2 linked regions of the Hahella sp. HNIBRBA332 genome follow. The protein of the gene in region 1 interacts with the protein of each later gene in a pairwise test. Links are inferred from orthologs where the notes say so. Each region holds a gene or a part of one and is shown on either strand. Other genes may lie near its edges.

Evidence for each region.
Region 2: the proteins of O5O45_RS23995 (region 1) and O5O45_RS30950 interact in binary tests that used the Escherichia coli proteins (3 or more experiments, as listed by UniProt). The link is inferred for Hahella sp. HNIBRBA332 from one-to-one orthologs.

What each region holds. Positions count from the first base shown.
Region 1 is NZ_CP132203.1:5,412,292-5,428,303, reverse strand. What follows is about bases 3,952-6,815. They hold O5O45_RS23995 (LytR/AlgR family response regulator transcription factor), read right to left. Parts: upstream 5,821-6,815; coding sequence 5,083-5,820; downstream 3,952-5,082. Other genes in these bases: O5O45_RS23990 (sensor histidine kinase), read right to left, coding at 5,861-6,815; hemC (hydroxymethylbilane synthase), read right to left, coding at 4,027-4,962; O5O45_RS24005 (uroporphyrinogen-III synthase), read right to left, coding at 3,952-4,043. Outside these bases: O5O45_RS24020 (2Fe-2S iron-sulfur cluster-binding protein), read left to right, coding at 1-515; O5O45_RS24015 (heme biosynthesis HemY N-terminal domain-containing protein), read right to left, coding at 536-1,786; O5O45_RS24010 (uroporphyrinogen-III C-methyltransferase), read right to left, coding at 1,783-3,186; more of O5O45_RS24005, read right to left, coding at 3,261-3,951; more of O5O45_RS23990, read right to left, coding at 6,816-6,913; argH (argininosuccinate lyase), read left to right, coding at 7,085-8,491; O5O45_RS23980 (class I adenylate cyclase), read left to right, coding at 8,614-11,529; lysA (diaminopimelate decarboxylase), read left to right, coding at 11,897-13,168; dapF (diaminopimelate epimerase), read left to right, coding at 13,181-14,011; O5O45_RS23965 (DUF484 family protein), read left to right, coding at 14,131-14,862; tyrosine recombinase XerC, read left to right, coding at 14,899-15,804. UniProt on the Escherichia coli protein: Member of the two-component regulatory system BtsS/BtsR, which is part of a nutrient-sensing regulatory network composed of BtsS/BtsR, the low-affinity pyruvate signaling system YpdA/YpdB and their respective target proteins, BtsT and YhjX.
Region 2 is NZ_CP132203.1:6,939,030-6,954,961, forward strand. The notes cover bases 12,752-15,535. They hold O5O45_RS30950 (glutamate-5-semialdehyde dehydrogenase), read left to right. Parts: upstream 12,752-13,407; coding sequence 13,408-14,664; downstream 14,665-15,535. Other genes in these bases: O5O45_RS30945 (GGDEF domain-containing protein), read right to left, coding at 12,752-13,285; nadD (nicotinate-nucleotide adenylyltransferase), read left to right, coding at 14,695-15,354; rsfS (ribosome silencing factor), read left to right, coding at 15,461-15,535. In the rest of the region: lgt (prolipoprotein diacylglyceryl transferase), read left to right, coding at 1-796; thyA (thymidylate synthase), read left to right, coding at 807-1,601; O5O45_RS30905 (dihydrofolate reductase), read left to right, coding at 1,613-2,110; ATP-dependent helicase HrpB, read left to right, coding at 2,122-4,587; ilvD (dihydroxy-acid dehydratase), read right to left, coding at 4,702-6,546; O5O45_RS30920 (HDOD domain-containing protein), read left to right, coding at 6,714-7,979; O5O45_RS30925 (potassium channel family protein), read right to left, coding at 7,976-8,833; O5O45_RS30930 (LON peptidase substrate-binding domain-containing protein), read left to right, coding at 9,052-9,633; O5O45_RS30935 (bifunctional DedA family/phosphatase PAP2 family protein), read right to left, coding at 9,659-11,092; O5O45_RS30940 (GGDEF domain-containing protein), read right to left, coding at 11,305-12,291; more of O5O45_RS30945, read right to left, coding at 12,281-12,751; more of rsfS, read left to right, coding at 15,536-15,814; 23S rRNA (pseudouridine(1915)-N(3))-methyltransferase RlmH, read left to right, coding at 15,855-15,932. UniProt on the Escherichia coli protein: Catalyzes the NADPH-dependent reduction of L-glutamate 5-phosphate into L-glutamate 5-semialdehyde and phosphate. The product spontaneously undergoes cyclization to form 1-pyrroline-5-carboxylate.

The sequences.
Region 1 (16,012 bases):
AGGTTCACCAGGAGAGTCGCAGCGCTCTGTCGATCTATCAATACCTGACCTCTGAATCCGTGGTGCGCGCCCGTTTACCGTTGGGGAAGTGTTTTATCTCCGGCGTTCCCGATATGGATGTCGCCTTGATCGCCGCAGGCACGGGGTTTGCGCAGATCAAGTCCATCGTTGAATATCTGCTGGCGCAAGGGTTTGACCGTAAGCTGTCTATATATTGGGGCGTAAGACAGTCGCAGGAAATGTATGCCCGCGCTTTACCCGAAGCCTGGGCTGAACGCTATGAGAATATCTCTTTCACGCCAGTGATGGCGGACAACCGCGATAACGAATGGCAGGGTCATCATGCGGAACTGGTGCGTGCGGTGCTGGCCGAGCGAAGGCATTGGGACAACAGTCTGGTTTATGTGAGCGGCTCGCCGACGATGGTGTATACCGCGATGGATGCGCTGGCTCCATTGGGGCTACCCAATGAGCAGTTCTTTTCGGATGTGTTGGAGTATGCGCCCAGGGGCTGACGCCCCTGGATGAGTGCGGATCAGGCGCTGCGTCGTTGCGACTTCGGCGACGGCAGGTCAGGCAGTTTGGCGCTGTCCTGTAGAGCCTGAATAAAGTATTCATTGCTGGCTTGAGGTTGGTCCATGGCGGCCAACAATCGCGCCAGTTCATAGTATGTTTCTCGGCGACGTTTCAGTTTCAGGCTCGCTTCAAAATACTCTTTGGCTTTGCTCCAGCGTTCATTTCTCAAGCTCAGACGTCCCAGTGCAAGCAACAGGCTGGCGTCGTTGGGACGCTCTTTCAGCCAGTGTTCCGCCGCCAGTAATTGCTCCGCTACATTGCCACCGGCGATTTGCCCATACAGATCAATCAGAATATCGCTCCAATGCTGTTTCAACGCTTTGCGCAGAAGAGTTTCCGCCTGACCGCCGGCGCCAAGCCGCATCAGTTGCGATGCATAGGCGTAGATGACGTGAGGATTCTTACGCAGGTTGGCGGGCATGCGGTCCCAGATTGCGTTCAGAGGTTCGCTGTTGAAATCGCCTTTACGCGTCCGCAGGGCTTCGTCGCAGGCTTGACGCAGTAGGTTGAGCCAGGTTTCCAACTCCAGCTTTTCCACCTCGTCGTCTTTCAGCACTTTGTATTTGCGCAATTCCGGCAAGATCTCGCTCATCTTCTGCCAGTCGTTCAGACGGGTGTAAACCTGCTGCAACAACTTCAGCACGAATGGATGGTGAGGCGTCTTCTTCCGCAGATTCAACAAGGTGGACAGGCATTGCTCCAATTGCCCGCGCGCCAGTTGCAGTTGCGCCTGAGTCACGCCGATGGCGACGTCGCCGCCAGGCGTGTTGTCGAAAGCTTTCTTCAAAAATAAGTCGCTTTCTTTTTCATTGCCCAGTTCGTTGGCGGCCTGCGCCGAGGCGAGGTAGTTGATCAGAGGCGTGTCGGATTGTTCCGCGCTGCCGGACAAATATTTCTGCGCCTGTTTCCAGTTGCCCTCTGCGTAGTGCAGTAAGCCGCGAATAGTATTCTGCTGCGCCCGGCTGTATTTACGCTTCTTGCGCCATTGCCGCCAGCCGGCTCTGACTGCAAGAGTGGTCGACAGGGTTCTGAACAAATAGTGCAGGGCGAAGTAAAACCCTATCAATAGGGCGAAAGCGATCCAGACGTTGGTCTCCACCAGCCAGTTAAGCCAGGAGACGCGCACATAGCCTGCGTCCAACTGCACTAAAAAGCCCAGCGCCACGCCGATGGCGAGGGCTATCAGCAGCACCAGCGCATAGAAGTTCATGAGGCCAACTCCTCGTCGTCCAGGGTGAGCGCGCCGGTAGTAGGTTTACCGCCGCGCTTGTACAGGGACTCCATCAGATTCTTCAACATACGCAGGGAGGTGGAAATATCCGGTAATTCCGGGTCGATGGGTTCTTTCTTCAGCTGTTGCAGGTTTTCCAGCAGGGCTTTGGCGGAGGCGTTGTTGATGACGAAATAATCCGCCACCCACTTTTCCGCTTTCTCCAGGCTATGAACGTAAACATCCTGGTTTTTCTCCAGCAGTGAGAGTTCCGCCTGTTCCAGCATCATGCGAAGATTCTGGCGCAGATAGTAAATTTGTTCGGGCGCCAGCAGCGGCTCCACTGGCGCATCCAGACGACGGATAGAGAAGTACTTCTCCAGTTTACCCATAGAAGCCAGCGCGCTGTCGTACCAGTGGCTTTCACCGCCAGGCGTAGGCGCTTCCTCGGGAACCGGATTATCGTTGAGCATGGCGGTATCTTTCAGGAACAGGCGCTGATCCAGATTTTCCACCTGATTGATCAGGGCTTCCAAACGCAGATAGATGCCTTGACGATCAATGTCCGCAATAGCCTGCAGGCTGACGATTTCCTCCGCCAAAGCTTTGCGTACGGGATAGGCGGCGACTTCTTTGGTCTCCGCCAGCACCTGGTCGGCGGCTTGTAGAATGGCGAGTGAGCCGACGTAGTCTTTTTCCATATGCAGACGCTGATTGGCGAGACGGAGCAGATATTCGGCTTCGGCGAACAGCCAGTCGACTCGTCCGGTTTCGCCTTTGCTCAACAGGTTTCTCGCGGTTTGGTCCATCATCTGTTGCAACTGGGCCTGGCTCTCACGCTGTTTGGCGACAGCGGCGTCCAGTTTGTCCAGGCGATCCCGATAACGCAGGCCCACTTCGTCCGCAAGCTGTTTTCCTGCCTGGCTTTGGTCCATGGCGCGGTCGAGTTTGGCTTGCCAAGTCTGCATATAAGTCCAAAACCAACCGGCGCCAACGCCCATGACTACCAAGAGAACTAGAATCGCCAGCCATAAAGGCCAGGTCTTAGGCTCCTTCGCCGCTACTGGTGGTGATGCGGGTGGCGGGGGAGATAATGGCGGCGGCGTTGGTTTGGACACAGGCTCTTTGACTGTGTCTTCCGCCTTGATGGTTGGTTGCTCTGGTTCTGATGCGGTGGATTCGGTTTTAGGCGCTTCCACACTATCTTTTTCTGAGCTGGCTTCCGGCCGAGACAAAGTAAATGAGGCGGACAAGCCTGCGTCAGACTTGGTCTCTGTGTCGCTTTCCCTGGCGCTGGCGGGTTCCATTCCGGGTTCAGGAGAAGTCGAGGGCTCCTGTTCCAGAGCGGACTTATCCTGCTCCGGCTGTTCTGGTTTGTTTGGTTTTGCTTCTTCCGTCACACTCGTTCCTACCCAGTAATCTAAGTAATCAACGCGCCTGCACGCAACGGCGGCCCTCCGGTACTAGAGAAGGGTTAACATGCCGTTTTGAGGAGAGCCAGTAAGGCCTCGTCGGATAACTCCGGCGCGATTTTGTAATTCAGACGGTTTTCCTGCGCCAGGGTGGCGACTCTGGCGCTGGGGATGACGAACAGCGTGTCGCCCCAGGCGTAACCGATATTCTGGCCCAGTTGGCAAAGGTGCAGCAGAGTCTCGCCGGATAACGTGACGATGACCTCTGGACGCCATTGCTTGAGGGCTTCGTTTAATTCATTGGGGTCATACTCCAGCGCTTTACGCTCATATAACTCCAGGGTGGCGACATGCGCGCCGCGCTCCTGCATGGTTTCCGCCAACAATTCGCGTCCGCCGCAGCCCTTCACAATCAACACTCGCATGGGGGGCTCGTCTTCGTTGCGCGCCTGCAAACCGGGGTGTTCCAGTAATTGCTCGGAAGCGCAGCCTTGCTCAGGCGTGTTGACTGTCAGTCCATAGCTGCGTAGCGGCGCGGCGCTGCTCTCGCCGATGGCGAACCAGCGCACGCCCTGTGGCGCTTGCGGCCAGTAAGCGTCTATCAATTCCAGCAGTAGACGCGATGCATGTTTACTCACGCAGATCACATGAGTATAGCGATCCAGATCGAGGATGCAGTCTTTTATGGCTTGTGTTTCGGGTAGCGGCTCAATGGCGATGGCCGGCAACACTCGAACTTCCGCGCCGCTTTGCTCCAGCAGCGCGCGCAAGGAATCGCTTTCTCCCTGAGGGCGGGTCAACAGCACTCTGAGGCCGCTAAGCTCCTGATTAAGAGTGGTTTCCATACACGGCTTCCAGAATTTTTCCTGCTCCTTGTTGCAATAGACGCTCGGCCAGCTCCGTGCCGAGGGTTTCCGCTGCGGCGACAGGCCCTTTCACTTCGTCCCGGAGTACTTGCACGCCGTCCGGGCTGCCTACTAAGCCGCGTAATCTCATTTGGTCGCCGGTGATTTCCGCATAGCCGGCGATAGGTACCTGACACCCTCCTTGCAGACGGTGATTCATGGCTCTTTCCGCCGACACCCGCGCGGTGGTTTCCGCATCCTGCAAGGGTGCGATAAGCGCCATGGACTCAGCGTCGTCGAGGCGACATTCAATGCCAAGCGCGCCCTGTCCGACAGCGGGCAAACTGACTTCCGGCGTCAGCTCTTCACGGATGCGATCGGCGAAGCCCAATCGCTTCAGTCCGGACGCGGCAAGGATAATGGCGTCGAATTCGCCGGCGTCGAGCTTGGCCAGTCGCGTATTGACGTTGCCGCGCAGGGAAACGATTTTCAGGTCTGGTCGCCGCTCGGATAACTGGCACTGGCGGCGCAGACTGGAGGTGCCCACGACAGCGCCCTCAGGCAACTCATCCAGACTGGCGTACTGATTACTGACAAAAGCGTCGGTGGGAGTTTCCCGCTCCAGAATCGCTCCAAGGCCCAGGCCGGGTGGAAACTCCATGGGAACGTCTTTCATGGAATGGACGGCGATATCGGCGCGACCTTCCAGCAAGGCTGTCTCCAGCTCCTTGACGAAGAGCCCTTTGCCGCCGACTTTGGCGAGCGGCGTATCCAGAATAATGTCGCCTTTGGTGGTTAATCCGAGCAATTCGACGGTCAATCCGGGGTGTAACGCTTCAAGGCGTTGTTTGACGTGCTCCGCCTGCCATAGCGCGAGCGCGCTTTGACGTGTGGCGATCACAAGGTGCTGTTTCGGCATAGTTTAAAATTGCGCTAATTGTGTCGTATCCGGCGAAAAAGTCGGTTGAAATTACTCATAAATCCAACCGCAGGCGCTAGCATACTCATTTTCCCGTCGCTTGTCTTTGCTGGAGGTCGATCAGGTCGGCTGCGCTAGAAATTGTTTGACCTCGGTCACCAGGCGCCGGCTGACGGGAAGCGCTTCTCTCACGCCCCGCAGGCGTACTTCGTAATGGCCGTCGTGGCGGCGTTGCAGGATTTCTATATAGTGGCGGTTGATCAGCGTATTGCGATGGATGCGCAAAAAATGGGGATGCAGGGCTTGCTCCAGCTCTTTCAACGGTTGATCACTGAGGGTCTCGCCTTGTGTATGAAATACCGTCACATACTTGTGTTCCGCTTGCAAATAGAGCACGTCGCTGATTTTAATGCGCTCCATGCCGCGACTGCTGCGGCACACCACCGCCGGCGCCTCGTCCTGTCCGTTGATTTCTTGCTTCAGGCTTTGCAACTGAGCGCGATTCACTTGCGTGACGTTTTGCAGGGCGCGCATCAGGTCCTCACGCCGAATGGGCTTGAGCAAATAGTCCTGCGCGCGCACCCGGAACGCCTGGATGGCGTATTCATCGTAGGCGGTGGTGAAGATCACAGCGGGCGGTTGGGGATGTTGCGCCAGCTCCGCCGCCACTTCCAAGCCGTCTTTTCCGGGCATGCGGATATCAAGCAGGACAATATCCGGCGAGTGGAGACGGATGCGTTCAAGGGCTTCATCCCCGCCGGCCGCTTCCGCGCAGACCTCATAATGGGTGTCCAGCAGTAATCGCTTCAGGCGCTCTCTGGCCAGGGGCTCGTCGTCGACGATGATCACTTTCGTCATGGCGCATTCATGGGTTCAAAATGTTGCATGTTATAACCGCTCAGCCTTTTTTATGTAAAGGCGCGCGCATGGTGGCGGTGAAGCGGCCGTCCATCTGACTGGTTTTCAGCACCGCCTGATCGCCGAAAAACGCCTGTAGACGGCTGCGTATGTTTTGCATGGCGATGCGATTGCCTTTATGGCCCTGACTTGGATCGCCGTTGTGCACGGGATTGCTGATCAGTACATATAGCCAGGACCCTTGTTCGTAGGCGGTGATGGTGATGAGTCCACCTTCCGCTGAGGGCTGCACCCCATGATAGACCGCGTTTTCCACTAACGGCTGGATGCTCAATGGCGGCACTCGGGCGGCGTCGGATAAATTATGCATGTCCCACTTTACGGTGAGTCGCTCGCCGAGACGGAGCTGTTCAATGCGCAGATAGCGCTCGCACAGAGCCAGTTCTTCTTTTAGCGGCGCCAGGGATGAAGACTCTTTTAACGCGGCCCGAAACAGCTCGGCCAAATCCAACACGGCCTCTTCCGCCTCGTTGGGATTTATCGGTATCAGTCCGGCGATGGAATTCATGCTGTTAAACAGAAAGTGGGGGCGGATTCGCGCCTGCAGCGCCTGTACTCGAGACTCCAACTCTGACTTCTGCTGCAGGTGCCAGAGGTGCTGGAGATAGAAATAACGCAGGATAATTCCGGTTAAGATCGCGCTGATCGCCACCGCCTGCACCACAAACCAAAAGCCCGATCCGGGTTCTTCCAATGCGCCTTTGCGGAACAGGGCGTTAGCGAGTATGGCGTAGATAAGCGTAATAGAAGGGGCTATCAGGTAAGCGACCAGCGCCTGCCGCGACATGCTCCAGCCTGCGCCAAGTATGCGCAGACGACACAGAATCAGCGCGCTGGTCAGCACCACCCACAACATGAATAAAGAGGTGAGCGCGAAATAGTCCCAATCGAAATGACCGGGGCCGGCGTAAATAAGCGTAAACAGCAGCGCGCAAAGCCCCGTGGCGATCACCATCAGGAGGACCGCTTGAACGTTGCAAAGCTCTGGTAGAAACACCCCTGGCGGGTGCGAGGACTTGGGGGACTGCTCCATTTTTATGCCATCAAAGCTGGTTGGCGAATACAAACGCCCCGACCCGTCGCCTTGCATGTCTACAGAGCGCGGGAAACTGTTATAATCGCGGGCCTTTACCTATCATGCCACAGGTTGGGCATGGGTTCCGTGCGCTTCGATTCATTTCCAGTATGAGGCAACTTGACCATCATGACAAAGCAGGACACTACCGATAAGCTCTGGGGCGGCCGCTTCACAGAAGCCACCGACGCCTTCGTAGAACGTTTCACGGCCTCCGTGGATTTTGACAGGCGCATGTATCATCACGACATTTGCGGCTCCATTGCTCACGCCACCATGCTGGCTAAAGTCGGCGTTTTGACTGAAGAAGAGCGCGATCAGATTATCAACGGGTTGCGTGAAATCGAAGCGGAGATTGAAGCCGGCGCATTTGAATGGTCGGTTAAGCTGGAAGACGTGCACATGAATATTGAAGCGCGTCTTACTCAGAAAATCGGCGTCACCGGTAAAAAGCTGCATACCGGTCGTTCGCGTAATGACCAGGTGGCGACGGATATTCGTCTGTATCTGCGTGATGAGGTCGATGTCATCGCCGCTGATCTGCTGCGTTTGATCGCCGCTCTGGCGGATCTGGCTGAGCGTGAAGCGGACGCCATCATGCCCGGGTTCACCCACTTGCAGACAGCGCAGCCGGTGACATTTGGCCACCACATGCTGGCCTGGGCGGAGATGCTGAAACGCGACTTCAGCCGCCTATCGGACTGCAGGGAGCGTTTCAACGTATCGCCACTGGGCGCAGCCGCTTTGGCGGGCGCCACTTATCCTATTGATCGTCAGTACACCAGCGAGCTGCTGGGCTTCAACGGACCGGCGGAGAATTCCCTGGATGCGGTCAGCGACCGGGATTTCGCCATTGAGTTCTGCAGCTTCGCCAGTTTGCTGATGATGCACCTGTCCCGTTTCTCTGAGGAACTGGTGCTGTGGACTTCCGCTCAATTCAACTTCATTAACTTGCCGGATCGCTTCTGCACGGGCTCTTCCATCATGCCGCAGAAGAAAAACCCGGACGTGCCTGAGCTGATCCGCGGCAAGAGCGGTCGTGTGAGCGGTCACCTTATCAGCCTGCTGATGTTGATGAAAAGTCAGCCGCTGGCCTACAACAAAGACAACCAGGAAGACAAAGAACCTCTGTTCGACGCTATCGATACGGTCAAAGGCTGCCTGAAAGCGTATGGCGATATGATGCCGGCGGTGTCGGTCAATCGTGACGCTATGGCTGAGTCGGCGCGTCGCGGTTTCTCCACTGCGACGGATCTGGCGGATTATCTCGTGCGCAAAGGTTTGCCTTTCCGTGACGCCCATGAAGTGGTCGGCAAGGCGGTGGCGCTAGGCGTCTCCAGCGGCAGAGACCTGAGCGAAATGAGCCTGGAGGAGTTGCGTGAGTTCAGTGCGGACATCGAGGCGGATGTGTTCGATGTACTGACCCTGGAAGGCTCCGTTAACGCCCGTAATCACATTGGCGGCACAGCGCCGGCGCAGGTGCGCGCCGCGGTGACCCGCACCCGTGAATGGCTCAAACGCAACACTGAGATGTAAACTCCCTGCGTTTGATCGCGGGTTCGCCCGGGCGGTTTAACCGACCCGGGCCTTTACATTCCTTTGCCTAATAAATACCGACCGTCGCAAACGCAACGCGCCGCCCCCGCTATACTCTATGCATGAGTTACCGGCGCAGCTTAAATCCCGATTACACCGAAGGCGTGGACCGCAAAGTCCTGAAAACGCTATGTCAGCGTTTCATCACTTTGGTGGAGCATCGTTTACAACGCACCCGCCTGGCGCTGACGCCAAGGCAGCAGGTTGTGTTGGAGCTATTGCCGCTTCTGTTTCATGTCAATCATCCCCTGTTGCCGGGCTATGTTTCCCGCACTACGCCCCACCGTTTAGTTAACTATGAGCCGGACAAGAGTATCGTCGCGCAGGCGCAGCGCCTGAGCCGCTCCTTTAATTACCGCGAGCCGGCTCGCCATCATGGGGATATCACCAGCCTCTATCTAATGGGCAGCACCGGTTCGATTGCCCATTCCGGGGGCAGCGACTTTGATGTCTGGCTTTGTCATCGCTCGGATCTAGACGCAAAGGCGCTATTGGAGCTGCAACGCAAAGCGGACCTGATATGCCAGTGGGCGATGGAGATGGGCTCGGAAATGCACATATTCCTAATGGATGCGGAGGCGTTTCGCAGCGGCCGCCAGGAGGCCGCCGCCGACTCTGAAGATTGCGGCACCGCTCAGCACTATTTGTTATTGGATGAATTTTACCGCACCGGCATCTGGTTGGGCGGCGCTTATCCTTTATGGTGGCTGATTCCGCCAGATCAGGAGGCGAATTACGCCGAGTTGGCGGATCTGCTGCTGGAGAAGCGTTTCATCAAGCCCAAGGATTACATCGACTTTGGCGGCTGCGCCCGGATTCCTCCCAACGAGTTTGTTGGCGCCGGCATGTGGCAGCTTTATAAAGGCATCGACTCTCCTTATAAGTCGGTACTCAAACTGATGTTGGTGGAATCCTATGCAAAAGATGAGGACACCCTGCCCAACCTGAGCCTGGCGTACAAACAGGCCATCTTCGCGGATACGCTTGACCCCGATGAGCTGGACCCCTACGTCATGGTCTATCGACGTCTGGAGCAATCGTTGCAATCCCAGCGTGAGCAAGGGCGTCTAGATCTGGTGCGGCGCAGCTTTTACCTGAAGATCGGCGAACGCCTGTCGGTTTTCGTTCCAGAAAGAGAAAAGTCATGGCGTCGCAAAGTCATGGAAAAACTGACTCATGAATGGGAGTGGTCAGAGCGGGAATTGCGTTATCTGGACGGCCGCGGCGCCTGGAAAGTGGATCAGGTGATTCAGGAAAAACGCGCAGTGGTGAATGAACTCACCGGCTGTTATCGATTCCTGTCCTCCTATGCGCGGGAGAAGGGGTTGGCGGCGGCGATCAGCGCTCGCGATATTAACTTGCTGGGTCGCAAACTCTATGCGGCTTTCCAGCGTAAGGCCGGCAAAGTCGAGATGATCAATCCGGGCATCGCTCCAAATCTGTCGGAGGATAATCTGGCGTTTCATCATCTCAGCAGTCAGGCCATCGGCGCAGCTGGCAATGGTTGGCTGTTGTATCGAAATCTGTCCAACCCCATGGATGCGGCATTCAATCCTGCAGTCAAACGTTCAAACAGCCTCATCGAGTTGCTGGTCTGGGCGTATTGCAATGGCCTGTTGGACCGCAGCACCAGCGTTAGTCTTGCCTCGGGAGAGAGTCACGCCAGCCAGTATGAATTACAACAGATCATCTCCAGTTTGCGCTCGCTGATAAGCTTGCCGCTGCCGGCGGTGACGCAACAGGACTACCGCGCTAAAGCCAAGTTACGCGCGACTCTGGTCTATGTAAACGTAGGCGTCGATCCTATGGCGGATCTGAGCCGCCGCGGCCTGCACAAACTCAGCAATCGCAACGATGCGCTGGGCTACGCCTCTGAGCGGGCCAATTTGGTGGCGACGCTGGATCAGGTCATCATCAATAGCTGGAATGAGGTGATGGTGCAACGTTATGAGTCCGGCGACACCTTGGTGCAGTGTCTGAAAAATTACCTTGCCGCGCTGGCGGAGAGCGAACAGTTTGGCGAAGGGCTGCCGCAACTGTCCGTGCTTTGCTACTGCCCCACCCGGGCGGGAGCGATTGCGCAGCGGGTCAGTCAGCTGTTTCAGCAAGTGGTGTCCTGTTATTTCAGCGCCAAAGAGCGTGCGCGCAGCCGCTATATTCTGCAGATGGAAGATCGTTACTTCGTACTGCAGTTTGTCGACGACCAACCCCGATTTACGGCGTTGGACGATTACGTCGGGTTATGTGAGTTTCTGGCGCAGCCGCAAAAACACTACAGCTCGATTGTCGTGGATGATTATGCATTGAGCGAAGATGTGCTGCGCGCCGTATTCGCCCGCATGCGTCCGCATGTCGTGCAGGTGTTTTATCTGAGTCAGGGTCGCATTACCGATATTTATGTGATTGACGAGAAAGGATCGCTGCTGGTGTATCGGGAGACGGGTTCCGATCTTAATGTGTTGTTGGGGTCGTTAAAGCAATTTTTGCTGGGAGTGCAGGAGCGCAAACAGATGCATGACTCCCTGGCGGATGACGGCGCAGGTTTCCTTGAAGTGGAGTTCTACCAACTACAGCCGGGGAAACCGGAATACCGGATTGAAAAACGGGAGATCAGTCTGCATAAAGGCTTTGGCGACTATGTGGAGATACAGGCGATCGGGGCCTACGAGAATGGCCGCGAACTGGATTTCAATCTCTACTGTGAGCATAAAGAATTCACCGTGTTGGAGCATGGTGGCCGGGTAGCGGCGGCGCTGGCGCATTATTTAAGCAGCCGTTTCCGTAACAGCGCCGCATTACCCGGTTACATCATAGACCTCAGCTTGCCTCACGATCTGGAGCGCGAGGAATACCAAAGCCATCTGCAGACCACTCAGTATCTGCAATATAAAGTGGTGCTTGAGCGTGAGATCCGCGGGGCCCGCACTGACGGCGGCGCGGTGGCGGCGCCGGATATGAATCCCGCCGCAGCCAGATAAGCGGCCCCAACGGGATTTTCCCCCACATCGTTTACTTTCCTCGCAACGCCGTCGCCCGGCGGCGGTTCTATTGTGTTCAGGACTGTTTCTATTGTGTTACTGCGCCGTTATACTGGCGGAATTTGATTAATTCCGGGATGGGTTATGCGCGCAATCGGCGTGATCTTGTTGGTATACGCTTCTACTTGGTTAATGTCCTGCGGTCAGAAAGGTCCTTTGCAACTACCTGATCAGCAGACATGGCGGAGCGGGGACGTCCGCATTGAGTTGAAGGCGCCGTCGGGGTATTGACCTCGGCCAGGATCAGGTCCGGCCACTGCGTCGTCAGAGGCCAGAGCGACACCCGTTCCGCAGCTTGAGTTGACCTATGGACCACTTTGAATATCGCAATCATCAGCTCTTCGCTGAAGACCTTTCCGTTCAGGAAATCGCCGAGCATTACGGCACACCTTGCTATATCTACTCCCGGGCCACGCTGGAAAGGCATCTGAAAGCCTATCAGACTGCGATGGACGGCTATCCCCATATGATTTGCTACGCCGTCAAAGCGAACTCCAATCTCGCGGTGTTGAATGTACTGGCGCGACTGGGTGCGGGTTTCGACATCGTTTCCGTGGGCGAAATGGAGAGAGTGCTGGCGGCGGGCGGCAAGCCGGAGCGAATTGTCTTCTCCGGCGTCGGTAAGCTGGAACATGAGATGCGCCGCGCCCTGGAAGTCGGCGTGCATTGCTTTAACGTGGAGTCCGCACCTGAGCTGGAAAGGCTACAACAGGTCGCCGCGAGTATGGGCAAAAAAGCGCCAATCTCCATCCGCGTCAATCCCGATGTGGACCCGCAAACGCATCCCTACATCTCCACCGGGCTCAAAGAAAACAAGTTTGGCGTCAGCATTGATGAAGCGCTGGATTTGTATCGCTCCGCGGCCGCGTCGCCGCACTTGGACGTCATCGGCATTGACTGCCACATTGGTTCGCAACTTACTCAGATCAGCCCGTTCTTGGATGCGCTGGAGCGAGTGTTGAATATCATTGAGACATTGCGCAACGAAGGCATTCAACTCAAGCATCTGGATTTGGGCGGCGGCCTGGGCGTTACCTACAACCAGGAAACGCCGCCGCATCCCAACGAATACGCCCGCGCCGTCATGGAGCGCCTAAAGGGCAGCGGTCTGACGCTGGTGCTGGAGCCCGGGCGTTCCATCGCCGCCAACGCCGGGTTGATGGTCACTCGCGTAGAATATCTGAAGCATAACGGCCACAAAGACTTCGCTATTGTCGATGCGGCGATGAATGACCTGATCCGCCCGTCTCTCTATGGCGCCTGGCAGAATATCGTGCCGGTGCGGCAGCACAGCGAAGGTAAAGAAGCGCGTTATGATATTGTCGGTCCGGTATGCGAAACCGGCGACTTTATTGGCAAAGAACGTCTCTTGAACCTGAAACCGGGAGATCTGCTGGCGGTACGTTCAGCAGGAGCTTATGGCTTCGTTATGAGTTCAAACTACAACTCTCGCGGCCGCGCCGCCGAGGTGATGGTGGATGGCGACAAGCACTACCTTGTGCGTCGTCGCGAAACTATCGAGGAGTTGTTCGCGGGAGAGTGCGCGCTGCCGGAGAGCGCTTCGGTAAAACCTGCATAAAAGTGAGCTGAAATGTTAATAAAGTTCACCAAAATGCATGGTTTGGGCAACGACTTCATGGTTGTCGATCTCATCTCCCAGCATGCGCACTTCCGTCCGGAGCAAGTGCGTAGACTGGCCGATCGCAACTTCGGCGTAGGCTTCGACCAGCTGTTGATCGTTGAGCCGCCTGGACGCCCAGATGTGGATTTCAGATACCGTATTTTCAATGCCGATGGCTCAGAAGTGGAACAATGCGGCAATGGCGCTCGTTGTTTTGCGCGCTTTGTTAAAGAAAGCCGTCTGACCAACAAAAAAAATATCCGTGTGGAGACCAAAAAGGGAATTATCGAGCTGATTGTGAACAAGGATGGCCTAGTGACCGTGGATATGGGCGCGCCCAGACTGACTCCGGCGGAAATTCCTTTTCTCGCCGAGACGCAGGAGACCATCTACCCGATTGAAGTCAACGGCGTGATGTATGAGATCAGCGCGGTTTCCATGGGCAATCCGCATGGTGTATTGGTGGTGGACGACGTCAATAAAGCCCCGGTGCATAAACTGGGCAAAGCGTTGGAAAATCATTCTCGCTTTCCCGAACGCGCCAATATTGGATTTTTACAGGTGGTTCACCGCCGCTTTGCTAAGCTTAGAGTGTTCGAGAGAGGCGCCGGAGAGACGCTGGCCTGTGGCACTGGCGCTTGTGCGGCGGTGGTGGCGGGCAGGCTGCGCGGCCTGTTGGATCGCAAGGTGGAAATCAAGCTGCCGGGCGGTAACCTCAAGATAAGCTGGGAAGGCGAGGGCCATCCGGTCATGATGACCGGTCCGGCGGTGCGTGTTTTTGATGGTCAAGTAAGGATATAGCTCGGCAGGGACACTGACAGGAATAAAGTAGACGGACTATTAATACAAACGTCAGGCATACAACCGGAACTCGCAAGCCCTGATAGGCGCTAAACAGAGTTCCGGCAGTGGAGTGGTGAATGAATAATCAGGCAAAGCGCAGTGACGAAAATCCGGCGCTGACAGCAGAAGCTGTGGTGGCTTACCTGCGTGAGCACCCCAACTTTTTTGTTGAGCATGAAGAACTGCTCAATGAAATACGGCTGCCGCACCGGTCCGGCGCGGCGATTTCCCTGGTTGAGCGACAAATCAGCCTGTTTCGGGAACAACGCGATCATTATGAGCGGCAACTGTACGATTTGATCGATACGGCGCGTCAGAACGACCGCTTTTTTGAAAAGAGCAAACGCTTGTTGATGAACTTGCTGGAAGCACGTTCACTGGATGAAGTGGTGATTGTGCTGGAAGACAGTTTCACCGGCGACTTTCAGGTGGACTTCTGTAGCTTGGTGCTGTTCGCTGAGCATAAAGACTTCCCGATCAGTAATGTTTCTACCGCTTCGCTGACGGAATCCTCTGATGCGTTGGGCGAAGAGCTGCTTAACAGCGTCAAGGCGGTTTGCGGCAATCTGGAGCCCAGACAGCTGCAGGTTTTATTTCCTCACAACCACTCTGACATTGCGTCCTGCGCGGTCATTCCACTTAGATACGGCGACTTGTTGGGAATGCTGAGCATCGGCAGTCGCAATGAGCGTTATTTCAATACCAGCATGGGATCGTTATTCCTGTCTTACATCAGTGAGTCTCTTAGCCGTATGCTGCCGCCTTTATTGGCGAAAGAGGGGCGGGGAGACGAGCATTTCCCGGATTAGTCACTGGTTGCGGGTCCTGCGGTCGGAGAGTTTTCCATGAGCTTGTCCACACAAGTAGAGGCGTTTATTGCGTATCTGCATAGCGAACGCCGCTATTCCGTGCATACCGTCAGTAACTACACTCGCGATTTACGACGTGTTGTCGCGTACTGTGACGCTAATGGCGTCGCTACCTGGAAAGACCTGCATACGCCGCAGCTGCGCCAGGCTCTCAGCGAGTTTCATCGCCGTGGGCTCGGCAGTCGCTCATTGCACCGTTTGTTGTCTACAGTCAGGCGTTTTTATGAATACCTCTTGCGAGAGCGTGTCGTATACGAAAACCCCGCCAATGGCGTACGCGCCCCGAAAATGACCAAACGTTTGCCAGCGACCATGGATGTCGATCAGGCCAAGCAGTTACTGGATTCACCGGTAGAAGACGAAGAACTGGACATACGCGATCAGGCGATCGCCGAATTATTCTATACATCCGGCATGCGCCTGAGCGAGTTGGCGGGGTTGGACTTGGCGCATCTGGACTTGAGCGAGGGCCTGGCCAGGGTGTTGGGGAAAGGCGGCAAAGAGCGTCTGGTGCCCGTTGGCGGTCAGGCTCGTAAGGCGCTGCAGGATTGGCTGCAGGCGCGCGCGTCGCTGGCGGGAGCGGGAGAGCCGGCGGTCTTCGTCAGTCTGCGAGGCGCGCGTTTGTCCCGTCGCAGCATACAAACCCGACTGCGCCAATGGGCGCAAAAGAAAGGCTTCAGCGGCCGCTTGTACCCTCACTTATTCCGCCACTCTTGCGCCAGCCATCTATTGGAGTCCAGCGGCGATCTGCGGGCCGTGCAGGAGTTGCTTGGGCACGCAGATATATCCACTACGCAGATCTATACCCATTTGAACTTCCAGCATTTGGCGGAAGTCTACGACAAAGCCCACCCTCGCGCTCGCAAGCGTAAGTCCGATTAGTTTTCACGCAGAGACTGTTTGCCCTGCAAAAACGACCCTGGCGTCTGCATTTGCGACCTTCTCTTGGTTTGCGTTCAATGTTTTAGAAACCGCCTATACTCATAGTGAACCGGGTAAGCAATGATGACTGCCTGTCCGACGCCGGTTTTACTTTACGTTCAGTGTTCAGGTGTCCAAGGAATGCTGAATGCACTGCTAACATCCTGAA
Region 2 (15,932 bases), 1.5 Mb from region 1 along the record:
GAATATCGACCCGGTGGCTTTTTCCGTCGGGCCGCTAAGCGTGCATTGGTATGGGTTGATGTACTTGTTGGGGTTTGCCGCAGCCTGGATGTTGGGTAAACACCGTTCGCATCAGCCGCATGCGCCCATGAAGGAGCAGCAGGTAGCCGACCTGATCTTCTGGTGCGCCCTTGGTGTGGTGCTGGGTGGACGCGTTGGCTATGTCATTTTCTATAACTTTGATCAGTTTCTGGATGATCCTATCTGGCTGTTTGAAGTCTGGACCGGAGGCATGTCGTTCCACGGTGGACTGATCGGCGTCATTATCGCCATGTGGGCCTACGGTCGTTCCTTGGGACTCTCATTCTTTCAGGTGGCGGACTTTGTCGCGCCGCTGGTGCCTATTGGTTTGGGCGCAGGGCGCTTAGGCAACTTTATCGGTGGCGAACTTTGGGGCAGAGCGACGGACGTTCCCTGGGCCATGGTGTTTCCGCGCGATCCATCGCATCTGGCGCGTCACCCTTCCCAGCTTTATCAGTTCGCCCTAGAAGGCGTCGCTCTGTTTTTAATCCTGTGGTTCTATTCCGCCAAACCCCGTCCGCGCATGACTGTCTCCGGCCTGTTCCTGCTGTGTTACGGCTGCTTCCGTTTCCTGGTGGAGTTTGTGCGCGAACCCGATGCGCAGTTAGGCTATCTGGCGTGGGACTGGCTGACCATGGGACAGGTATTATCAACCCCGATGATTGTGATTGGGGTAGCTTTCATTATTTATGGCCGCACCGTGTATGGAGCGGAAGCAAAAGCGGCGCGGAGTTAGTAAACATCATATGAAACAGTATCTCGACATGATGCGCCACGTGCGCGAACAAGGGGCCGTCAAAACCGACCGCACTGGCACCGGCACCCGCAGCGTTTTCGGTTATCAAATGCGCTTCGATCTGCAGCAGGGGTTTCCCTTGGTGACCACCAAGAAGCTACATTTGCGCTCGATCATTTATGAATTACTGTGGTTTCTGAACGGTGATACCAATATCAAGTATCTGAAAGACAATGGCGTCAGCATCTGGGACGAGTGGGCGGATGAAAGCGGTGATCTGGGGCCTGTTTATGGCTATCAGTGGCGCAGCTGGCCGGCGCCGAATGGCGAGCATATTGATCAGATTTCCAATGTGTTGGCGCAGATCAAACGCAATCCGGACTCTCGTCGTCATATGGTGGTGGCGTATAACCCGGCGTTTGTGGATCAAATGGCGCTGCCTCCCTGTCACGCCATGTTCCAGTTCTATGTGGCGGAAGGGCGTTTGTCCTGCCAGTTGTATCAGCGTAGCGCCGATATTTTCCTGGGTGTGCCTTTCAATATCGCCAGCTACGCGTTGCTGACACATATGTTTGCGCAGCAGTGCGATCTGGATGTGGGAGATTTCATCTGGACCGGCGGCGACGTCCACTTGTACAACAACCACCTAGATCAAGCAAAAGAACAACTGGATCGTGAACCACGCCCGCTGCCGCAATTGCAGATTCGTCGTAAACCAGCGTCACTGTTTGACTATGAATTTGAAGACTTTGAGATCACTGGGTACGACCCGCATCCTCATATCAAAGCGCCAGTGGCGGTATAAGGAGCAATGATATGAGCGCAGTTTTATCAATTGTTGTCGCCCGCGCCGAGAATGGCGCCATTGGGGTGGAAAATACGCTGCCCTGGCGCTTATCCAACGACCTGCAGTATTTCAAGCGCGTCACCATGGGCAAGCCGATTATTATGGGACGCAAGACCTTCGATTCGATTGGACGTCCGCTGCCGGGCAGAACCAACATTGTGGTGACCCGTAATAAAGACTGGCGTCACGATGGCGTCAGTGTGGCTCACTCTCTGGATGAGGCGGTATCTCTGGCGGGGCGGGAGCAGACAGACGAGGTTATGCTGATTGGCGGCGCCGAGTTGTATCGGCAGGGGCTGGCGGTGGCGCAGCGCGTTTATCTGACGGAAGTAAAGACTTCCGTGCAGGGCGATGCGTTCTTCCCGGAGCTGAACCCCGCTGACTGGCGTGAAATGTCTCGCGAGTCGCACCCGGCGGATGAGAAAAATCAGTATCCCCATGATTTTGTTGTCTTTGAGCGATCATAACGCCTCAGTCCATGCTCCCTATCGACCACATTATCCCCGAGCTTCTAACCACCCTGGAAGCTCACTCCACTGTTCTGTTGCAGGCTCCTCCAGGGGCCGGTAAGACCACTCGGGTTCCTCTGGCGCTGCTGGATTCGCCCTGGCGCGATGAGCGCAAAATTCTAATACTGGAGCCTCGCCGGTTGGCGGCGCGCTCCGCCGCTCGCTTTATGGCGAAACAGCTGGGGGAGCCGGTTGGACGCCGAGTCGGTTATCGCACTCGCCAGGACACCAAAGTCTCCGCAGACACCTGTATCGAGGTGGTGACGGAAGGTATTTTGACTCGCCTGATTCAATCCGATCCTGCACTGGAAGACTATGCGGCGGTGCTGTTCGATGAATTTCACGAACGCTCTTTGCAAGCGGACCTGGGTTTGGCTTTAGTGCGAGAGAGCCAACAGGCGCTGCGCGAAGATCTGAGGGTGCTGGTCATGTCCGCGACCTTGGATACTGCGCCTCTGGCCAAGTTGCTGGAAAATGCGCCAGTGCTGACCAGTGAAGGGCGCGCCTATCCTGTGGAGGTGCGCTATCGCCCCTTGCAGCGGGAGCAGCGACCGGTGGAGAAAGCCGTCGCCGTGGTGCGTGAAGCGCTGGCGGAGGAAAGTGGCTCGCTGCTTGTGTTTTTACCCGGCGTGGGCGAGATCCGACGGGTCCATGATGCTTTGGTGGAGCATTTGCCAGGCGGGGTGCGATTAGCGCCTTTGTACGGCAATCTCAAAGCGGAAGAACAGGATCAGGCGATTCTGCCCTGCGTGGAGGGCGAACGAAAGGTGGTTCTCGCTACGGCTATAGCGGAAACCAGTTTGACCATTGAGGGCGTGCGCGTGGTGATTGACGCGGGTCTGCAGCGTCGCGCGGTCTTTGACGCCAATAGCGGCATGACTCGGCTTACGACGGGTAGAGTGTCGAAAGCGTCGGCGGAGCAGCGCAAAGGACGCGCAGGCAGGTTAGAGCCCGGCATATGTTATCGCCTCTGGTCGGAGACGGAGCAGCAAGGATTGGCGCCTTTTACCCCGGCGGAAATACTGGAAGCCGATTTGGCCCCTTTGGTGCTGGAATTGGCCCAATGGGGGGCGCGTCAGCCACAGGATTTGGTCTGGCTGGACCCGCCGCCGATGGCGCACTGGCGACAGGCGGTCGACACGCTGCAATGGCTGGACGCTTTGGACGACGCCGGCGCCATCACGACCCATGGGGAAAGCCTGCGTAAACTGGGTTTGCACCCCCGTCTGGCCCATATGGTGTTGATGGGGAAAGCGATTGGCGCGCCGGTGCTTGCTGCAGAAGTGGCTGCGCTTCTGGGCGAGCGCGATCTGCTGGGTCGCGATGCAGGCGCGGATCTGCAGCAGCGTGTGCGGGCTCTGCGTGGGGAATACAAGGGCGCCGGGCTGGATCGCCGGCGTTTGGAAAGCGTGCGTCAGGATGCGCGCAAGCTCATAGACGGCAAAGCCTCTGACGAGCTGGGGCTGGATGCGGTCGGCCGTTTGCTGGCGTTCGCTTATCCAGACCGCATCGCCCGGCGGCGCGCTGGCTCAACTCCCCGTTATCAACTCAGCAACGGGCGTGGAGCTGCGTTGGCGGAAGAAGACCCGTTGGGCCGAGAGGCCTGGTTGGTGGCGGCCGATCTTGATGGTCAGGCGAGGGAGTCGCGAATATTCCTGGCGGCGGCGCTGAGCCCTGTCGACTTTGCAGAGGACTTGAGCGCCCATATCGTTACGGAAGAGCAAGCGGATTGGGATGATCAGCGAGGCGCGGTGGTGGCGCGCCGAGTCAAACGGCTGGGCGCTTTGATTCTGGAAGAGCGGCCGGTTGCGGTGGGCCCTGAACTGGTGCGGGAAGCGCTGCTGACCGCCGTGCGCCGCAAAGGCCTGGACAGCATGCCATGGAGCGATGCCTCCCGGCAGTGGCGCGCCCGTGTGACATTAATGCGCAGGCTACAACCGGATGCATGGCCGGAGTTGAGCGATGACGCCTTATTGGCGGAGCTGGAAAACTGGCTTGGTCCTTTTCTCAACGGTGTCTCCAACTGGGCTGGGCTGCAAAAGCTGGACTTGCTATCGGCCCTGAAAACATTGATTGACTACGCCGCGCAACAAACGCTCGACGCCCAGGCGCCGGTTGCGTTGACTATCCCTACCGGACAAAAAGTCACGCTGGATTATCTCCCTGAGAGCGGCCCCGTGCTTGCGGCCAAACTGCAGGCGCTGTTCGGCTGGACGGAAACGCCGCGGGTGGCCGGAGGGCGAGTGCCTGTGGTGATTCATTTACTGTCGCCTTCACAAAGGCCGCTGGCGGTGACCAGCGATTTAGCCAGCTTCTGGCGCAACAGCTACCCGGATGTGCGTAAAGACATGCGCGGCCGTTACCCCAAACATCCCTGGCCGGAAGATCCTCTGACGGCGGAAGCCAAGCAGGGAACCAAGAAGCAACAGTTCTGAAAGGCTGAGCAACAAAGGATGCGTTGGTTGAGGGGAGGCTGCGCTGTATTAGGCGTGAAGTCGAAGTGAAGCCAGTGCGGAGTCAGGCTCCGCACTGGTGAGGACGTTGTCAGATTACTTCAGTAACTCTTTATCGCGCACTGCGCCTTTATCGGCGGATGTCGCCAGCAGTGCATAGGCTTTCAATGCCGTTGTCACTTTACGTGGGCGTGGTTGCGCTGGCTTCCAGGCGTCGTCGCCTTTGGCTTCCATCGCTTGACGACGCTCATTGAGCTGCTCTGGCGTCAGGCTGACATTGATGCTGCGGTTGGGGATATCGATGATGATCTCGTCGCCTTCCTCAATCAGCCCGATGGCGCCGCCCGCCGCTGCTTCTGGAGAGCAATGGCCGATGGATAAACCAGAGGTGCCGCCGGAGAAACGTCCGTCGGTGAGCAGGGCGCAGGCCTTGCCAAGCCCCTTGGACTTCAGGTAGCTGGTGGGATACAGCATTTCCTGCATTCCCGGACCGCCTTTGGGGCCCTCGTAGCGGATGATCACTACATCCCCTTCTTTTACCTGATCGTTCAGAATGCCTTTCACAGCGTCATCCTGGCTCTCGAAGATTCTGGCTTTGCCTTTGAACAGCAGAATGCTTTCGTCGACCCCAGCGGTTTTTACGATACAGCCGTCTTCGGCGATGTTGCCGTACAGTACCGCCAGGCCGCCTTCTTTACTGAACGCATGTTCCGCGCTGCGAATACAGCCGTTCTCGCGATCCAGATCCAGTGAAGACCAACGCGTGGACTGGCTAAAGGCTTGCTGGGTTGGAATGCCCGCCGGACCGGCTTTAAAGAACTTGTGCAGTTCCGGATCGTTGTTGCGCATGACATCCCATTTGTCCAGGGCGTCTTTCATCGTGTCGCTGTGAACTGTGGGAAGGTCGGTATGCAGCAGTCCCGCGCGATCCAGTTCACCCAGAATCGCCATGATGCCGCCGGCGCGATGCACGTCTTCGATATGATATTTGGGCGTGTTGGGGGCGACCTTACAGAACTGGCCGACCTTCCGCGACAGCTGGTCGATGTGGGTCATGCTGAAATCCACCTCGGCTTCCTGGGCCGCCGCCAGCAGATGCAGAATGGTGTTGGTGGAGCCGCCCATGGCGATGTCCAGAGTCATGGCGTTTTCAAAGGCCTTGAAGCTGGCGATGGAGCGCGGCAGGACGGAAGTGTCTTCGTCTTGATAGTAGCGCTTGGTCAAGTCGACGATGCGGCGCGCTGCGGTCAGGAATAGCTGCTCACGATCAGAGTGAGTCGCCAGCGTGGTGCCGTTGCCAGGCAGGGACAGACCGATGGCTTCAGTCAGACAGTTCATGGAGTTCGCCGTGAACATGCCGGAACAGGAGCCGCAAGTTGGGCAAGCGGAGCGTTCGTATTCTTCTGTCAATTCGTCGGAGGCGCTGGAGTCCGCTGCGATGACCATGGCGTCCACCAGATCCAGCTTATGTTCGGACAGCTTGGTTTTACCCGCTTCCATCGGGCCGCCGGAAACGAAAATCGTCGGGATGTTCAGGCGTAGCGCCGCCATCAGCATTCCCGGAGTGATCTTGTCGCAGTTGGAGATGCACACCAGCGCGTCGGCGCAGTGCGCGTTGGCCATATATTCCACGGAGTCGGCGATGATTTCCCGGGAGGGCAGGCTGTACAGCATGCCGTCATGCCCCATGGCGATGCCGTCGTCCACTGCGATGGTGTTGAATTCTTTTGCGACGCCGCCGGCGGCTTCAATTTCCCGGCATACCAACTGGCCCAGGTCTTTCAAATGAACATGCCCGGGGACGAACTGGGTAAAAGAGTTCACAACGGCGATAATGGGTTTGGAAAAATCTTCGGTCTTCATACCGGTGGCGCGCCAAAGAGCGCGAGCCCCAGCCATATTACGGCCTTTGGTAGTGGTACTGGAGCGGTATTCGGGCATGGTTATACTCCGTGGTTATTAAAACAGCTAACGAAAAGCACTCATCGGCTACAGGATAGCAAACTTGCCTGACCCCATAAATTCTTTTGCCGATACAGGTCGCCGCAATCTGGATATAGGTCTAGACTTGCTACTGTAGAGTGTGAGCCAACCGGAATGCGCCTCCCATGTCATCAGAATCCCTTGATCAGGCAAGTTCAGACTTGTCGCGACTGAAGCACTTTTCTCTACTGGCCAAGCTGTCTGACCCGCAGTTGGTGGTTTTGTCCTCCCGAGCGGACTATCGACGCTACTCCAAAGGCGCCAAGATTCTCGACTTGGGAAGTCAGGACAGTTATGACTATTTTCTGTTGGAGGGCGAAGTGGCGCTGACGGCGGAAGATGGGCGTACTGCGTTGATCGCCGCAGCGTCTCAGGCGGCCCGCCAACCCATCGCGCATTTGCAGCCTCGTCGCTATGAGGTCAAAGCCAAGTCGCCCTGTGTGATGCTGGTGGTGGACCAGCCGACCCTGACCCGAATGCTCAAGGACGCGCCGCTGGATTACCAGATTGGCGAAGGCGTGTCGCAGGTGGACCGCACGGAACATCCCGCTTATTCGTTGATCACCTCGTTCTATCAGGACCTGAATGCGCACCGGCTGACCTTGCCAAGTCTGCCCGACATGGCGATGCGTATTCGCCATGTCACCGAACAACCGAATTTTCACCTCAACGATATCTCCAAGGTGATCGTACGAGATCCTGTGCTGACGGCGAAATTGATTCGTTCCGCCAACAGCCCCTTGTACAGAGGCTTCAAGGAAATTGAGTGCTGCGAGGACGCGGTGGTGCGCTTGGGACTGGACACCACGCGGCAGTTGATCACGATTTTCACGCTGCGGGAAATCTTCCGCAGCAAGAACGTCATGCTGCAAAAACGCATGACCAAGCTGTGGCGACACTCCTCCGATGTCGGGGCGATCTCTTTTGTGCTGGCGCGCATGACGCCGGGCATCAAACCGGAGCAGGCGTTGTTGGCGGGTATTCTCCATGACATTGGCGTGGTGCCGGTGATCATGTATGCGGAAGAACATCCGGCGCTGCGGACTCACGAGGATATGCTGGAAACTCTGATTATGGAGCTGCGGCAGGAAATCGGTTGCGCTTTGCTGGAAAGCTGGGAGTTCCCTGACGCTTTCGTGGCGGCGGCGCGTCATGCTGAAGACTACATGTACGACTCCGGCCAGGAAACGCCTACTTATGCGGATCTGGTGATTGTGGCGCAGATACATTCATACATTGGTAAGCCTGAGCATGGCTCCATTCCGCCACTGGACCAGGTTCCCGCCTTCCATAAATTGGCTTTGGGTGAATTATCGCCGCAGCGTAGTCTCCAGGTGCTGCAAATGGCGGAAGAAGAAATAAACAGCGTGAGGCGTTTGTTGACGGACTAAACGTCTGGCGTTTCTTGCGGGTCCGGGTCTTCCGATGCATCGGAACGACCATTGTTTTTGACGTTAACTTCCTCCGCTAACACGGTAATGTGGCGCTCCATCCGCTCCATCTTCATTTCCAGGTCGTTCAGCTTGTTCAGAATTTCCAGGTCGCGGCGTATTTGATCCTTTTCGTCCTGGGAAACGAAAAAGGCGGAAAAACCTGCTGTCAGTAATGAAAACAACGCCATGCCGAGAAGAATCAAAAAGGAGGCGAACAGTCTGCCGACCGTGCTGGTCGGTACGATATCGCCATAGCCGACCGTCGTCACCGTCACCCAGGCCCACCAGACTCCGTCCCAGGGCGTTTCAATGGCCGGGTCCAGTCCCGCGATGATAAACCCCGCCATGACAATCACGATAAAACCAATAAACAGCGTGTTGCCCAGGTTGTGACGAGATAGAAGGCGTCGCGCAGTGCCGGAAATCTGCAGCAACAGGCTGAACATAACCAGCAAACGCAGGGTGCGTAACGCGCCGGCCAGCGGCGAAAACCACCAGATCAGCGGGCAGCCGAACAGAATGATGATCAAATTGACCCAATTATTGCGCAGATAATAGGTTTTTTTGTCCACCAGGGCGGTAAGCAGGAGGGTCTCTACGATAAAGAAAACCCAGATCAGCCAGTCAGTAATGAGCAGCGCGTCGCCGGACAACTCATCGTTGGCCTGTAAATACCACTCGATAATAATCCAGATCGCCAGCATCATCATCGGCCACTCCAGAATCTGCCCCCAGAATCTGGCGCGTGAGTTCTCGGTGGCGGAGACGCCGGCGAGGCCGGTGACGATGGGGAGACGGTCGGATAAAGACATGTTGGATTTGAGTTAACTCTGCTTAGTGCGTTGTTTTCATGATTATGAAACAAATATAGTCAGCGTGGCGATACAAGTCAGGGCCTTTTGTTTCAGTAACTTGCCATTTCACATAGGCGGACTAATATCTGAGATTAGGCCGCTTTGGCGCGTAAGGAGCGACGCAAGGCGAACAGACTGGCGCTGTTCCCCGGCTTAACGGGGTGGATACTGCGATAATGACGAAAGAGTTCCCGATATTTCCGCTGAATTCCGTGCTGTGCCCGAAGGGGCGGTTGCCGCTGCAGATTTTCGAACAACGTTATCTGTCTATGATCAGCCGCTGCCTGAAGTCTCACGAAGGGTTTGTCATTGTGCTGATCAAAAACGGCAAGGAGGCGAGCGGAGAATGCACCTTCTTTGATGTCGGCTCTTACGCTAGAGTCGTCGACTTCCAGCAGCTGCCGAACGGCTTTTTAGGGATTACCGCAGAAGGCGAGTGTAAAGTGAGCATTTCCCACGCGCATCGACAAAGCGATGGTTTATATGTCGCGAAAGTTGAGGCGTTAGGTCTGGAGACGCCGATAGAAACGCCGGATCAATACTCTGAGCTGGCGGATCTTCTGGGAGACCTGTTGCGTCATCCTGTCATTCAGGCGCTGGGCATGAGCGTGGATTTTAATGACGCCCGTGATGTGGGATGGCGTCTGGTGGAGCTGTTGCCGTTGGCGATGGAGGATAAACAGTACCTGTTGACTTTGGATGACCCTGTCTATCGCCTTGAGCAAATCCGTTACCTGATCCATGCCTTGGCGGAGTAGCCCAGGTTGCCCATTTATTTCTGTCTTATCCCCGCATTTGAATGCTGACGGTTTCCGGCATGGTCCAGCCAAGATAGGCGCACGCCGCCATAACAAATCCAAATAGCAGCACATAACGCCAACTGCCTCGCCACATCGGGGTTCTGTCGAAATGGCTCTGCGCCACCCGGGCGAAGCCACAGATTGTCAGACCCAGTAAGGCGCCGCCGACGACATCCGAAAACCAATGTACGCCCAGATACAGACGACTGAACGCTATCAGCAAGGCGGCCATCGCGCCGGAAATATAAATCGGCCAGCGTCGCGGCGGGCTGAACTCCCTCGCCAGCATAGATGTCGCCAGCCCGTAGACCAGTACTGCGCCACTGGTATGGCCGCTTGGATAGGCGAAAGATTCAGGCGCCAACAGCGCCTCCGGCCGTGCAACCTGCAACCAGTGTTTCAGCCCGGTAGTGGCGGCGTGGGTGACCAAGCCCGCGCCAACGCAACACAACATAAGGCGCAGGTTTTTCTGCAGTAGCAACAAGAGGCCGAAGAAGCCGAAGGCGATGTATAGAAATGTGGGATCGCCCAGTAGCGTCAAGCCTATAAAAAGGTAATCCAGAATAGGAGTATGCAGACGCTGCATGTTTTCCGCGATCCAGGCGTTCAAGTGCGACACCGCGTCGGTGTTCATCACCAACAACGTCCACAGTATGAAAAGCAACAATGCGCAGGAGCCCAATAGAAAGGAGCTGATGGGATATTCTTTGACGCCGCTGCGGAGACTGTAGCTGTTGGACCATAAACGACCAACCCCCGGACGCTTAGCGCCGAAACGGAGCAGGGTGCGGTACAGTTTGCCGCTGGGACGCAATTGATAATGAAACTGTGTGAATAAGCTGGCCAGACTCACCAGGACAAGAATGACAACGGTTAATACCGGGTAGAAATGCGGAGGCAATGGCGTGCGCGTATCGATAGCGGCGCCGACCAGAAAGCCGGGCACGACGTAAAAGGGCGCCCAGGCCAGAGCGGACAGCAGATTAAAGGCAAAGAAGCGGCGCGCGCTCATATTGAGCATCCCCGCTACCAGGGGGATGACTGGACGGACAGGGCCTATGAAGCGCCCGATAATGACGCTTTTGCCGCCATGGCGCTGAAAGAAGCTTTCTCCTTGCGTCAGCAGGTCTGGGTATTTCGATAAAGGCCACAGCCCGCGAACGCGGACATCCAGGTATTTACCCAGATAGAAACTCAAGCCATCGCCACAAACTGCGCCTAAAAAGGCCGCGATGATTGTCCATTGCAGCGCCAGCGCGCCGCCGCCGCAAATCGCCGCGAGACCGAACAGCAATACGACACCGGGAATGATAATGCCGGCGATAGCCAGGGATTCCAGAAACGCCACGAGGAAGACGGCGATGGCTAACCAGTCAGGATGTTGTTGCACCCAAATGAGAAGAGAGTTCGGAGACACAGTGTTTCCTTTGCAACTGAATCTATTGGCGCATCGTCCTGTGGCAAGTATCTCCAGGAAAACGCTTTTCGGCGGGCTATTTTAAGCTGCAGGCGGCCGATTTTCTAACTTTCCGCCCTGAAAGACTGGTAATGTTTGGCTTCCTCGCGGCTTGTTTAGCAGACGAGAACAAAGGCCTGTGGCTTAATTGCCTGGCGGCGAAAGGGCCTCGGTTATTTGGACTTGCTTAGCACCACGCGGTTATGGCCAGACTGTTGGGCCTGTTTCAAGGCGGTCAGCGCACGGTCTGTAAGCGCCTGATCATCCGTTTCCCCGGATTTACGCGTCAGGCAGCCTACGCTGACAGTAAGGCTGTCGATGATTGGCCAGGTGCGCTCCTCCACGCTACGGCGTAAGCGCTCCGCGATCACTAGCAACCCCTCTTCCGGCGTCATCGGCAGCATAATGAAAAAACGGCCGTTGTCGACGTAGTAGATGCTGTCGCCAGCCCGGGTCATTTGCAGAAGCTGGGCTCCGAACTGAGAAAGCAGTTCATTAATGAAATTCTGCCCTTGCACTTCCCGTTGCTGGTCGAAAAAGTCGATCTCCAGTACCACCAGAGATAAGGGGTGTGAGGTGGCCTCCGACCGAGAAATCTCCTGCTTGAGCGAAAACTCCAAATGCTTTTGGTTATAGGCTCCGGTGTGCGGGTCCTTGATGGACGCATGCACCAGAAAACGGGATTTATGGTGATACAAATAGGCGTAAACGCCGGCCAAGCCGACTAACAGCGCATAACTGGTGGCGAAACGCAGCGTGCTGTAGAAGGAGTCGCTGTATGACAGGGCGACGCTGCTGATAAGCAGGGTGACGATATTGAAAGTAAAGGCGGGGCGCAGGGGGAGAAGCAGAAAGCTGAACAGCCCGATGCCGTACAGCCAATGAACGATCGCCTTTTGGCCGCTGCTTAGCTGCAGTGCGACTACCACAAGCATGACCGTCAGCACCGCGAGATGGCCGCCATAGGCGTTCAAATCGCTGCGCCGAGCCCAGGCGTAAATGGCTCCGAAAAGCATCGCCGGCGCCAGCAGGATGCTCATATAAAACAGGTCATACAAGCCATAGCGCACATTTTGCACGGACATGAACAACAGCAGGAATAGCGTCGCCAGGTATAAGGCGATGCGCGTACGGGTGCGTAGATAGGACTCAGCCAGCAAGTGTCGCTCCTCCTTCAGATTCCATTTCCAGGAAATCAGTCTGTTGATTCGCGCCTTTATTGCGGGCGAATGTGAGCGCGCGTCGAGCGTTGGCGATTAGGGTTTCCGGAGTATCGCCCACATTGAGCGTCGCCAGCCCAAGGCTGACGGTGACCGTAATCTCACGCGTGCTCAGCGCCTGTTTGGCTTTCACTCTAAGCTGCGACGCCTTCTTCGCCGCCTCTCTGGAGTTGCAGTGGGGCAGCAGGATGATGAAATCCACGTTTTCATAGCGATAATAACTGTCGAACAGGCGCAGGTTTTCGTGCAACATGCGGCCCAGCCTGTGCAGGATGTGATCTTTATCGTCTGTGGAGGCGTGCTCCAGGGAGTTGCTGTCGATGCTCAACGCCAGAATAGACAGGTCGGTGCCTTCCCGCTCGCTGCGCTGAATTTCCTTGTCGAGGTCCTGAGTCAGGTATTCGCGGGTGGAGGCCAGGGTAAGATTATCGGTGCGGCGTAACGGTTTGAGCTGCTGCTCTTTGATTTCTCGCAGATATACAAAAGCCAGAGACATCGCCAGGCTTAATAGATAGATGAAGAAGATCTGCACTTTTTCCGGCCCTTGATAGTAGCCGATAAGCGCCAGCGCCAATGCGATGGAGTAGGCGGAAGTGACAATCGTCGCCACTTGAATCCGATAAATCAGAAAGGCGATCAGCGGCACAATGTAGCACCATTGCTCGGCGGTGCCCGGAAAGCGTACCATCGCCGCCAGGGTGATGAGCACCAGAAATATCACGATGACATGGGACAACCATAACGGGGCAGGCTGCTCTCCATGGCGTTGATTGAGCTTGCCGTTAGCCAGCAACAGACCAGCAAATACGCCGGCGACGCCAGCCATCAACCACTCTGCAAAAAGTGCGGCGCCCAGCGCCAGAAGTGCGGCGACTACCGCTGCGAGAGAATAAGCTTTACTGCGCAGCTGGTTGTTTAGCTCAACGGGCGTCATGTTGTTTTATGTTATGCATCGGGGATTTGAGTATAAGTTGTCAGTATTATTCAGCATTTGCTGATGTATAATAGCCAGTTTACATCATGTTTCGGAAATACCAAGCAGAGGTCTTAGACTGCATGGATATAAATGCCTACATGCACGCAGTGGGGAGCGAAGCCCGCTCGGCGTCCCGTTTGATTGCTAAAGCAGACACCGGCGTCAAGAACAAAGCGCTGATCGCTACTGCGGAAGCTATCGACGCCGCGCGAGAAGAATTGATGGCCGCTAACGGCAAGGATCTGGAATCCGGCCGGGCGAATGGTCTGGACGCAGCGTTGCTGGATCGTCTGGAACTGACGCCAGCCCGTATCGACGCCATGATCGAAGGTTTGCATCAGGTTGCTGCGCTGCCGGACCCAGTAGGCGAAATCACGGGCCTCAACTATCGCCCCAGCGGAATTCAAGTTGGTAAAATGCGCGTGCCGTTGGGTGTAGTGGGCATCATCTATGAGTCTCGTCCCAATGTAACCGTTGAAGCGGCCAGTCTGTGTTTAAAGTCAGGCAACGCCACTATTCTGCGTGGAGGCTCCGAAGCCATTCACTCCAATCAGGCGATCGCTGCTTGCATTGAGAAAGGCCTGAAAGCCGCGGGCTTGCCGGCATCGGTGGTGCAGGTGATCAAAACGACGGACCGGGCCGCGGTGGGCGAACTGATTACCATGCCTGACTATGTAGACGTTATCGTCCCTCGTGGCGGTAAGGGGCTGATCGAACGCATCAGCCGCGAAGCCCGGGTGCCCGTCATCAAACATCTGGATGGCGTCTGCCATGTGTTTATCGACCGCGATGCGGACCTGAATAAAGCCCTGACGATTGCGGTTAACTCGAAAACTCAGCGTTATGGCACTTGTAATACCATGGAGACGCTACTGGTGGATGCGCCTGTCGCTGCTGCCATATTGCCGCAGTTAGCCCAGGCGTACGCCGATAAAGGCGTTGAATTGCGCGGGTGCGAGCGGACCCGGGAAATCCTGCCGCAGGCGCTGAGCGCAGTAGAGACGGACTGGTCCGAGGAATACCTGGCGCCGATTCTGGCGATCAAAGTCGTTGAAGATCTGGACGACGCGATTGCTCATATCAATCACTATGGCTCGCATCATACTGACTCGATTGTGACAGAGAGCTACAGCAAAGGCCGTCGTTTTCTGACGGAAGTGGACTCCAGCTCGGTGATGATCAACGCTTCCACACGATTCGCTGACGGCTTTGAATACGGCTTGGGCGCGGAAATCGGCATTTCCACCGATAAAATTCACGCGCGCGGTCCTGTCGGGTTGGAAGGTCTGACCTCACAAAAATACGTGGTGCTCGGAGATGGCCAAATTCGGCAGTAACGGGCGCGAGGAAAGATTTCCTACCTGATCATGCAGGAACATTCTCCTATAGTGCTGCTCGGCGGCACTTTCGATCCCATACACTTCGGTCACTTGCGTACGGCGCTGGAATTGCAGCAGCACTTCGGCGAGACGGCTGAAGTGCGCCTGATTCCCTGTGGCGATCCGCGTCACCGCGCCGCACCCAAAGCGTCCGGGGAACATCGCCTGGCGATGCTGCGGCTGGCGCTGGAAGGAGAGCCGAGCTTGCGCATTGACGAAATTGAAGTGCGCAGAACCGGCGCCAGCTACACGGTGGATACACTGTTGGAGCTGCGTCAGGAAGTGGGAAATCTACGGCCTTTGATATTCGTTATGGGAACGGATGCCTTCGAATCGTTGCCAAAATGGCGAAGATGGCTGGAAATTATTCAATTAGCCCATATAATGGTGGTTAACAGACCGGGTTGGTCATTTTGTGAGCAAGGTGAGTTGGGAGAATTTTTGCGTCAGCACTCCGCAGAGAGCAATAACGACCTGATACGCCAGCCTGCCGGAAAGGTTGGGTTCATTACGCTTACCCAAATGGGAATCTCCAGTTCCAAGGTGCGTGAGCTGATCGGCTTGCGCCTATCCCCCCGTTTCTTACTACCGGATTCGGTGTGGCGATATATTCGCCAGCATCGTCTGTATGGCGCTGTGAATGCCTAGGGCGCTTTCCTTTAATCTTAGCAACGCGACAGTTATCGGAAACCGCTTGCGGGCGGTGGGCGCCGCATTATTTAAATATTCTTTAACCCCCCCTCTATGAGGCGTTATGGAGACTGAAAATCTGAAAGAGTTAGTCATTAAGGCACTGGAAGATATCAAAGCAAAAGATATTTCCGTGCTGGATGTAAAAGACCGCACTAGCGTAACGGACTACATGGTCATCGCCAGCGGAACTTCGAATCGTCACGTTAAGTCCATCGCGGATAACGTCATTGCTGAAGTCAAAGCCAACGGCGGTCGTCCGCTGGGCTCTGAAGGCGGCTCGGCGTCGGATTGGATCCTGGTGGACCTGGGCGATATCGTTGTTCATGTCATGCTGCCGTCGGCCCGGGAGTTTTATGACCTGGAGCGCTTCTGGCGCGATTCGCCTGTGGCGGAATCCATGTCGCATCACATGTAATTCCGGCAATAAAGTATTTATTGACGATTAAAGAATTACAGTGCGGATAAAGCTAATCGCAGTGGGCGGTAAAATGCCTGGCTGGGTTGAGCAGGGTTATAACGAGTACGTTAAACGT